DNA from 3 places in the Arthrobacter sp. NPDC058288 genome. Region 2 is predicted to be linked to each of the others. Evidence: riboswitches for the same ligand, from Rfam matches in the RefSeq annotation. Region 2 holds a riboswitch; each other region holds the start of a gene.
The links. Region 2 has a riboswitch for S-adenosylmethionine ahead of ACFVWT_RS19575 (homoserine O-acetyltransferase). Riboswitches for the same ligand answer to the same signal wherever they lie in the genome.
Positions count from the first base shown of each region.

Region 1: linked by a shared signal. The riboswitch ahead of ACFVWT_RS04615 (aminotransferase class V-fold PLP-dependent enzyme) and the one ahead of ACFVWT_RS19575 (homoserine O-acetyltransferase) in region 2 are both predicted to bind S-adenosylmethionine.
Region 3: linked by a shared signal. The riboswitch ahead of ACFVWT_RS12345 (DUF1737 domain-containing protein) and the one ahead of ACFVWT_RS19575 (homoserine O-acetyltransferase) in region 2 are both predicted to bind S-adenosylmethionine.

Region 1 is NZ_JBHVYH010000001.1:957,513-960,775, forward strand. Features, by position in the region: gene ACFVWT_RS04610 (class I SAM-dependent methyltransferase) at 1-602, opposite strand, end outside; gene ACFVWT_RS04615 (aminotransferase class V-fold PLP-dependent enzyme) at 673-2,094, opposite strand; SAM riboswitch class IV at 2,130-2,243, opposite strand; gene hisN (histidinol-phosphatase) at 2,461-3,263, opposite strand, start outside.
Region 2 is NZ_JBHVYH010000009.1:15,603-18,865, forward strand. Features, by position in the region: gene ACFVWT_RS19565 (VOC family protein) at 1-298, opposite strand, end outside; SAM riboswitch class IV at 459-573, shown strand; gene ACFVWT_RS19570 (bifunctional o-acetylhomoserine/o-acetylserine sulfhydrylase) at 631-1,947, shown strand; SAM riboswitch class IV at 2,038-2,153, shown strand; gene ACFVWT_RS19575 (homoserine O-acetyltransferase) at 2,166-3,263, shown strand, end outside.
Region 3 is NZ_JBHVYH010000003.1:288,706-291,968, forward strand. Features, by position in the region: gene ACFVWT_RS12335 (aromatic amino acid ammonia-lyase) at 1-389, opposite strand, end outside; gene ACFVWT_RS12340 (NtaA/DmoA family FMN-dependent monooxygenase) at 394-1,689, opposite strand; SAM riboswitch class IV at 1,922-2,034, shown strand; gene ACFVWT_RS12345 (DUF1737 domain-containing protein) at 2,069-2,380, shown strand; gene ACFVWT_RS12350 (rhodanese-like domain-containing protein) at 2,377-2,787, shown strand; gene ACFVWT_RS12355 (O-succinylhomoserine sulfhydrylase) at 2,788-3,263, shown strand, end outside.

The DNA.
Region 1 (3,263 bases), on a different contig from region 2:
TCCTTAGTGGTCACGGGGTCTTCCCAGCGCGTCAGATGGCTCTCAAGACCGGCGAACTCCGGCCCGATCGCGGGACGGAAATCCGGCTTGTGCACGTCGCCCGCATGCATGATCCGGGAAAGCCGGTGGACCCACGGCACGGATGTGTCCAGTTGGTTCCAAATCAGCCCCAGCACTCCGCCCGGGCGAAGAATGCGGGACAGCTCGGTGCTGGCCAGGCGGGGATCACACCAATGCCATGCCTGCGCAACGGTCACGACGTCGAACGCTGCGTCGGGAAGGCCCGTGGCCTCCGCGGTGCCCACGGAAGCGGGAACGCCGGGAAGCGCCAGCCGCAGCTGGGCGAGCATGTCCGGTGAGGGATCCACTGCGGTGACAGCCAGGCCGCGCTGTACCAGCATCGCGGTGTACTTTCCCGTCCCGGCCCCGATGTCAGCGGCGTCGGACGCGCCGGCTGTCCCGCCAACGCTTCGGAGCAGCCACTCTACGGAACCGGCGGGATAGCCGGGACGGACCCGGTCATAGTGTTCGCCGCCGTCCTGGAAACTCCGGCCGAGCTCGTACCGGCGCTGGTGGTGCAGTTTGGGGCCTCCCCGTGCCACGTGCAGTCTCCTTCGGGCAGGCTGGAATTCTTACCCCTCGAATTTACCGCACGCGCCGCGACGTCAGTCTTCAGTCCTCAGTGCAGGGTGCCGCCCCGGCAGTGCCGGGGGTGTTGGGTGCCCAGTCCGGGTAGCTGCGGGTGTCGTTGGCCGGCACCCAGCGGCCCGAGTCCACAACGTAGTCCCAGCCGAGGCCGGTCCTGCGGAGTTCCTCGATGCCTGCGAGTAGGCGCTGGGCGTCCTCCAACCGGGAACCGACGCCGAAGCTTGCCCGCAGCGAGCCGGACGGCAGTCCCAGCCGCTTCAGCAGGGGGTGGGCGCAGAAGCGGCCGTCGCGCAGGCCTACGCCGTGCTCCGCGGAGAGGTAGGCTGCCACAAGGCCGGCGTCGTAGCCAGCGACGGAGAAGTTGACCACACCGATGGTGTCCGTGGCGTGGTCGGTGTCGCTGAAGATCTGGTGGACAGTGACGCCGTCGATCTTCCGCAGTCCCTCGACGAGGAAGGACCGGATGGCCGTCTCGTGGGCGTGCCACAGGTCCTGGTCCAAGGCGCCGATGACCTGGGTGGCCCGGGCCAGGGTGGCGGCCCCAAGGACGTTCGGTGAGCCGCCTTCATGCCGTGCCGGCCCTGTAGTCCAGCTGACGGAGTCCAGCCGGGCCTCACGCACGGCTCCGCCGCCTGCGAGGTGGGGCGTCCCGGCGTCGAGCCAGTCCGGCCGGCCCACGAGGACGCCGCTGCCAAACGGCGCGTACAGCTTGTGGCCTGAGAAGGCGAGGTAGTCGACGTCGTCCGCGGCGATGTCGATGCGGCGGTGCGGGGCCAGCTGCGCCGCGTCCACAACGATCCTGGCGCCGTGTTCGTGGGCCAGTGCGGCCAGTTCGCGGATGGGAAGGATCTCGCCGGTGACGTTGGAGGCGCCCGTGACGGCCAGCAGGCTGATGTCACCCTGCTGGAGCTCGGAACGAAGATTCTCCAGGGTGGCGGTGAGCGTGGGGGCGGCAACAACACTCCGGTGCGGCACTCCCTGCCAGGGGAGCAGGTTGGCGTGGTGTTCGATGTCGAGGTACAGCACCTCGCCGGTGTGTCGGCCGTCGGCCACCGGCAGGCACCCGGCCAGCAGGTTCAGTGAGTCCGTGGTGTTCCGGGTGAAGATGACGGAATCGTCCGACCTGCCGCCCACGAACCCGCGGACGATGTCCCGGGCATTTTCATACACCGACGTGCTGATCTGCGAGGCATAGCCGGCGCCGCGGTGCACGCTGGCGTAGTACGGCAGGATCTCGTTGAGGTAGGCGGAGACAACGGACAGCGCCGGGGCCGATGCGCCGTAGTCCAGGTTCGCGTAGCGGACGTGGCCGCCCTGGATCAGCGGAGCCTGGATCTCCGCGCCGGTAACGGCTGAGAGGGGGCGCTGGGCGACGGTGAACCGCGGGTCCAGAAGGCCTGTAGCGGAAGAGGTTGCGGCATTTGCGGGGAAAGTGGCAGTAGTCATGGGGACCTCACTGTGAAGGGACCCCGCACTCCGGGGATCCGCGCTTGCCGGGTCCGTTCCGGACCGGCCTGGTCGTCACCCGGGGCACCCCACCGCGAATGGAGGGTTGCCGGCCAGCAAACCGGGGTTTAGCGCTGGCACTCGTGACCTGTTTCGAGATTAGGACATTCACCGGGCCGCGGGAAAGTCGCGGCAATTATTAAGCCCTTTGTTACGCGCGTCGGCAGAAGGGGGATTGCGCCGAATATAACGACGGCGGACACCCCCCGAGGGGGTAATCCGCCGTCGTTTATTCGGTCCCCGGTTGATATGCCTCCGGTGGACAAACCCGCGCCGAAACCGCTTGGCAGCGGGCCGGGTCGCGCGTCAGAGGAGGTCGTCGAGTTCCGGGTTCAGCCGCTTGAGGACCTCGGAATGAAGAATCGAATTGGTGGCCAGGGCGTTTCCGCCGAAGGGGCCGTCCACTCCTTCCAACGAGGTGAAGCGTCCGCCGGCTTCGGTGACAATCGGCACCAAAGCCGCCATGTCATAGAGGTTCAGTTCAGGCTCGCAGGCGATGTCCACGGACCCCTCGGCCACCATGCAGTAGGACCAGAAGTCACCGTAGGCGCGGGTCCGCCAGACTTCCTCAGTGAGACCCAGGAATTCGTCCAGGTTGCCCCGTTCCTTCCAGCCGCTGAGGCTCGAGTAGGAGAGGGAGGCGTCCGACAGCTTGGACACGTTGGAGACCTTGAGCCGGGTGGCGGCAGCAAGCGACCGTCCCATGTAGGCGCCCGCACCTTTCGCCGCCCACCAGCGTTTTCCCAGCGCCGGCGCGCTGACCAGTCCAACCACAGGCTCACCTTCATCCACGAGGGCGATCAGGGTGGCCCACACCGGCACGCCGCGGACGAAGTTCTTGGTGCCGTCGATCGGGTCGATGATCCAGCGGCGGGAACCATGTCCCGAACTGCCGAACTCTTCGCCGAGGACGGCATCTCGCGGACGGGAACGGGAGAGCTGGCCGCGGATGGACTCTTCAGCTGCCTTGTCAGCATCCGTTACCGGCGTCAGATCCGGTTTGGTTTCAATCTGAAGATCCAGCGCCTTGAAGCGGCTCATGGTCTGGGAGTCAACAGAGTCGGCCAGGACATGGGCGAGGCGCAGGTCATCGTTGTAGCTCGAAGCGG
Region 2 (3,263 bases):
GTTCTTCGAACGGTGCCAGGTCGTCCACTTCGACGCACCAGCCCATCCAGCCGCCGCCCGCTGCGGAGCGTGCCCGGACAGCCTGCCCGAACGGAGCTTTGTCGGATGCCGGGTGGTCCAGGACCTCCACGACCTCCAGGTATTTGTGCCCGGCCAGCGGGATAATCATGTTGCGGGTGCCAAAACGGGGGTGTACCCCGCCCTTCACGGCTTCGACGCCGAGGGCGGTTGCAATACGTTCGGTGGTGGCAGCCAAGCCATCTTGTTCACAGGCGTAAGAGACGTGATCCATGCGCATGCCCTCATCTTGGCACTTTGTGATGGAGCTCTCAGCTAAGGGTGTCCTTACCAAGATGGGACGTTATGGCGGACGGCCCCAAAGCCCACGAAATACCGCAGCCGACGTCCTTCGTCATAAACCTATTCAGACGGTTTGCTCCGCTCCTACACTGGGTCCAGGTCATGAGCGCCAGCATTGAGCCCCGGCTTGCTGGCCGGCAACCCTCGTTCCGCGGTGGGGTGCCCCGGGTGAGGACCTGGCCTCCGGCAACCGCCGGACGGCAAGCGCGGCACCAGACCCGGCCCGGCACGTGCGCCGGCCCCGGTGCCCTTCCCTAGAAGGAGCCTCCAATGTCCAATGCCTGGTCTTTCGAAACACGCCAGATCCACGCCGGCCAGGAGCCGGACAGCGCCACCGGCGCCAGGGCCCTCCCCATTTACCAGACGACGTCCTTCGTGTTCCCCAGTGCCGAAAGCGCCGCCAACCGTTTCGCGCTGGCCGAGCTGGCGCCCATCTATACCCGCATCGGCAATCCAACCCAGGACGCGGTGGAGCAGCGCGTGGCCAGCCTTGAAGGCGGGCTGGCGGCGCTGCTGCTCAGTTCGGGACAGGCCGCCGAGACATTCGCCATCCTCAACGTCGCCGAAGCCGGCGACCACGTGGTGGCCAGCCCCAGCCTCTACGGGGGCACGTACAACCTGCTGGCCCACACCCTGAAGAAGTTCGGCATCTCGGTGACGTTTGTGGAGGACCCGGACAACCTCCAGCAGTGGAAGGACGCCGTCCGGCCCAACACCAAGCTCTTCTTCGCCGAGGTGGTGTCCAATCCGCGCCAGGACGTCCTGGATATTGAAGGCGTTTCCGGCGCCGCCCACGAGGCAGGCGTCCCGCTGATCGTGGACAACACTCTGTCGACGCCGTACCTCATCCGGCCGCTGGAGTGGGGCGCCGACATTGTGGTCCACTCGGCAACGAAGTACCTTGGCGGCCACGGCAGCGCGATCGCCGGTGTAATCGTGGACTCCGGCAACTTTGATTTCGGCAAGGACCCGGAGAAGTTCCCGGGGTTCAACACCCCTGACCCCACCTACAACGGGCTTGTCTACGCCAGGGACCTCGGCGCCGGGGGCGCCCTGGGCGCGAATCTTTCCTACATCCTCAAGGCCCGCGTCCAGCTGCTGCGTGACCTCGGCTCCGCGGTGTCCCCGTTCAACGCCTTCCTTATCGCCCAGGGCCTGGAAACCCTGAGCCTGCGCGTCGAGCGCCACGTTGCCAACGCCGTGGGCGTCGCCGAATGGCTGGAGGCCAGGGACGACGTCGAATCCGTTGCCTACGCGGGCCTGCCGTCCAGCCCCTGGTACGAGCGCGGCCGCAAGTACGGACCCAAGGGCACCGGTGCGATCGTTTCCTTCAACATCGCCGGCGGGGCCGAGGCCGGCAAGCGTTTCGTGGATGCGCTGGAACTGCACTCGCACGTGGCAAACATCGGTGACGTGCGCTCGCTGGTCATCCACCCGGCGTCCACCACGCACAGCCAGCTGACAGCGGAACAACAGGCGGTGGCAGGGGTCACTCCGGGGCTGGTCCGTCTTTCGGTGGGGCTGGAGCACATCGACGACATCATCGCCGACCTCGACGCCGGGTTCCGCGCCGCCAAGGGCGACTGACGCGTATGACTCCCGGCGCCTCGACGCCGGGAGTCATATTGCTGTCACATTCTTCGCCATTGCGGGGACGCATTTCGTAGACTCTTTACAGGTCATGAGTGCCAGCGACAGCCCCGGCTTGCTGGCCGGCAACCCTCCTTCCGCGGCGGGGTGCCCCGGGTGAAGACCTGGCCTGCCGGCCAGTTGGCGGCAGGCAAGCGCGAAGAAGAGGTCTTCAGATGACGATTGCCGTCACCCGCAGCGGTGTACCCGAAACAACCAGCCCCAGCCTGTCATCCAGTGACGTGAAAACCACCGCAGACAAAACCGCAGGCGCTGTCCCCGACGGAACCGTCAAGTTCCAGGGCATCGGCGGGCTCGATCTTGAAGCCGGCGGGCATCTGCCGGACGTCACGCTCGCCTACGAGACCTGGGGCACGCTGAACGCGGACCGTTCCAACGCCGTTCTGGTGCAGCATGCCCTGACGGGCAGCACGCACGTTACCAGGGGAGCCAGCGACGAAGAAGGCTGGTGGGAGCAGCTTGCCGGCCCCGGCGCCCCGGTTGATACGGACAAGTACTTCGTCGTGTCCATCAACATCCTGGGCGGTTGCTACGGCTCCACCGGTCCTTCCACTCCCGCCCCGGACGGCAGGCCGTGGGGTTCGCGCTTCCCACTGGTGACCCTGCGGGACACCACGGCGGCCGAGGCCCGGCTGGCGGATGCCCTGGGCATCGACAGCTGGTACGCCGTCCTGGGCGGATCCCTGGGCGGAGCCCGCGCCTTGGAATGGGCCGTGAGCTACCCGGACCGGGTTCGGCGATGCGCCGTCATTTCCATCGGCGCCAGCAGCACGGCCGAGCAGATCGCTTTTGCCCAGGCGCAGACCCTCGCCATCCGCCAGGACGTGAATTTCAACGACGGTGATTACTACGGCGGCCCGGAACCTGAGGCCGGCCTGGCCCTGGCACGCAGGATTGCGCACATCACCTACCGTTCTGCAGACGAGCTGGAGGCCCGGTTCGGCCGGAGCGCCCAGGGCGGCGAAGCCCCGCTCCAGGCAGTGTCGCTGGGGGACCGCGGCCGTTACCAGGTGGAGAGCTACCTGGACCACCAGGGCACCAAGCTGGTCCGCCGCTTCGATGCCAACAGCTACATCGCCATCACGGAAGCGCTCATGAGTCACGACGTGGGCCGGGGACGCGGTCCGCTCAAGGAGGCACTGGCACGGGCCACGGCTGAGTTCTTTATTGCCGCCGTCAATACGGACCGGCTCTATTTTCCGGCGCAGTCCCACGAACTCGCGGCTGCACTCCCGGGCGATGTCCCGGTGCAT
Region 3 (3,263 bases), on a different contig from region 2:
TCGGCATAGAAGCGGGCTGTTTCCGGCCGGACTCCGGAGCCGCCGCGGCTGAAGCCCACCAGCCGTGCCAGAATCACTGCCCGGACCTCATCAGCGCCCAGCAGGTCCCCCACGCCGCTGTTGTGGTACCGCACCACCTGCACCTGGTAGGCGAGGATCGACGTCTCCTCCACAGCGGTGTCGCGCCCGGAGCCGAGCAAAGTGTTGAGTCCGTAGACGCGGTGGCCGGAATCGATGGCCTGCTGCACCACCTCACGCGAGAGCCCGATCAGCTCCTGGGCGTCCACGCTCAGGACGAACTTCACGGCCGGATCGGCCGCGGCTTCAGCGATGTCCCTGGCGCGCAGGTGCGCCGTGCCGATCAGGAAGGTGCCGCTGCCGTCGCCCATGGCACTAGAAGTCCAGCAGGTTCCGGCGGAAGCCGCCGTCGCCATAGCTTGTCCGGAGCAGCCCGCGGCGCCGCAGCACCGGGGCCAGCCGGTCCAGCACGCCGTGAACCGTGGCCGGATCAACGAAGCCGGAGAACAGGAAGCCGTCCCCGCCCACCCGGACGCCGGTTTCCTCAAGGTAGTCGGCGATCTCCTCGACCGTGCCGATGATGCTGTCCCCCGCGCCGCCGCTGCGGGCCTGCAGGAGCTGGCGCAGCGTGGACCCGGGAGGGCCCGCCTTGGCGAAATGGTCCAGGGTGCCCTGGTTGCTGTTCGTGGTGAGCTCAGGGAGGGTGGCGTCGAGGTCGAACTGTTTGAAGTCGATCACGGAAAGGTAGGAGATGGAGTTCAGCTGGCTGTCGATGTCGCGCTGCGTCAGTTCCCGGCGCTGCTCCCGGAGCTCGTCGGCTTCGGCGCGGGAGCCCACCACGGCGGGCTTGAGGACATACAGCACCTTGACGTCGTCGGGGTTCCGCCCTGCCGCCGCCGCCTCGGCCCGGATCGAATCGCGGTAGGCCTTCATGCCGTCCGCTCCCCTGGCCAGGCCGATCGCGACGTCGGCGTTGCCGCCCGCGAATGCCTTGCCCCGCGGGGACGCCCCGGCCTGAACCAGGACGGGTTCCTCAGGCAGCGGCGCGGTGTTGAGCGGGCCCCGGACCTTGAAGAAGCGGCCGTTGTGGTTGATCGGGTGAACCTTCGTATGGTCCGCGAAGATCCCGGCGTCCGCATCCTCGACGATGGCGTCCGGATCCCAGCTGTGCCAGAGCTTGCGCACCACCTCCACGAATTCCTCCGCTTTTTCGTAGCGGAGGTCATGCTCGATCTGCTGGTCCAGCCCGTAGTTCTGCGCGGCCAGGTCGCTGCCGGAGGTCACCACGTTCCAGCCCAGCTGGCCGTTGGAGAAGTGCTGCAGGGTGGCCAGCAGGCGGGCCGCGGTGAACGGCGGGTAGAAGGACGCGCTCACCGTGGGAACAATGCCCAGGTGTTCCGTGGCGGAGAGCAGGTAGGGCACCAGGGCCAGCGGATCGTGTTTGGGCGCGAAGGACGCCTGCGCCAGCGACACTTCAGCGGTCCCGCCGTAGGTGTCCGGCACCGTGAGGGAATCCTCGATGATGAACAGGTCCAGCCCCGCACGTTCGAATTCCCGCACGGCGTGCTGGTAAACGGCGGGTTTCTTCCAGTCGTACCCGATGCCGTACCCCGGCGTGCCCCAGCCCTGAACGCCGAAACCGTGACCCACGAACCAACCGAAGTGCAGCATGGGACTGACTGTATTCCGGTTCGATTCGTTCATAGCTGCCTGATTTCATCCGGCGTTACGGCGGTTCATCTCCCGTCATTATCCTCCCGGCATGGACTTTTGTAACCGCAATATGGGGTCACTCACGGGGCACCGGAAACGCGGAGGCGGCGCCGCTTTCGGCTGTGTCCCGTTACGGAAGATGACGACGACGGCGGTGCGGGCCGCCGTCGTAAGTGTTACGTTTTTGGGGAGTAATGAGAACCGGCGCCAAGCCCTGACTGGCCGGTCGGCAACCCTCCTTCCGCGGCGGGGTGCCTCAGGTGAATACTCGGCATATCGATATTCGAGCTGCAAGCGTGAGAGAAGGAGATCCGTCGTGTCCGACGCACCCGCACCGCTGGCCCCGGCCGCCAACCCGGCCGCCGCTGACCAGGAACAACCGGCCCTGCCGCAGGAAAAGCTGGCCTACCGGCTCATCACCGGCCCCGACGACCGCTCCTTCTGCGAGCGCATCTCCGCGGCCCTTGCCGATGGCTATGTCCTGCACGGAGGCCCGGCGGCAACCTTCAACGGCACCAGCGTGATCGTGGCCCAGGCCGTGATCCTGCCAGCGGCCGTCGCCAGTTCGGACGCTGCAGTGGCAACCGCAGTGGACGAACTTGAGTTCGACGCCGATTTCCCGGGCGAAGGCTTCGAGGGCCACGCATGAGCTACGCCGGAGACCTGAGCCCGCAGGACGCCTGGGCCAAACTGGAGCAGGGCGCCGTCCTGGTGGATGTCCGCACCGAGGGCGAGTGGGCGCACATTGGCATCCCGGACACCAAGGCCACGGACAACGATCCCCTCTTCATCCAGTGGACCTTCCCCGGCGGCATCCCCAACCCGGATTTTGTCGACCAGCTGAAGCAGCAGGCCCCCGAGGACTCCGGCGTCGAACTGGTGTTCCTCTGCCGTTCCGGCGTACGGTCCGTCGCCGCGGCAATCGCCGCCACGCGGGCCGGGTTCACCGCATACAACGTCCTCGAAGGCTTTGAAGGGGAACCGGACCGTTTCGGCGAACGCACCGTCAACGGCTGGAAGAACCGCGGCCTGCCCACCAACCTCGGAAAGAACTAAGTGACCTTCAATCCCGACGCCGCCGGCTGGAGCCCCGACACCCAGGCTGTCCGCGGCGGACTTGACCGCACCAATTTCCAGGAAACCGCCGAGCCGATCTTCCTCAACTCGGGGTTCGTCTACGAATCCGCGGCAGCTGCCGAGCGGGCATTCACCGGCGAGGACGAACGGTTTGTCTACTCCCGCTACGGCAACCCGTCCGTCGCCACCTTCCAGGAACGCCTCCGGCTGCTTGAAGGCACGGAAGCGTGCTTTGCGACGGCGTCCGGCATGTCCGCCGTCTTCACGGCGCTGGGTGCCCTGCTGGCTGCCGGCGACCGGGTGGTTGCTGCCCGCTCACTGTTCGGCTCCTGCTTTGTGATCCTGAACGAGATCCTGCCCCGGTGGGGCGTCGAAACGGTGTTTGTGGACGGCCCGGACCTGGAACAGTGGCGCGCCGCCCTTTCGGAGCCGACGACGGCGGTCTTCTTCGAGTC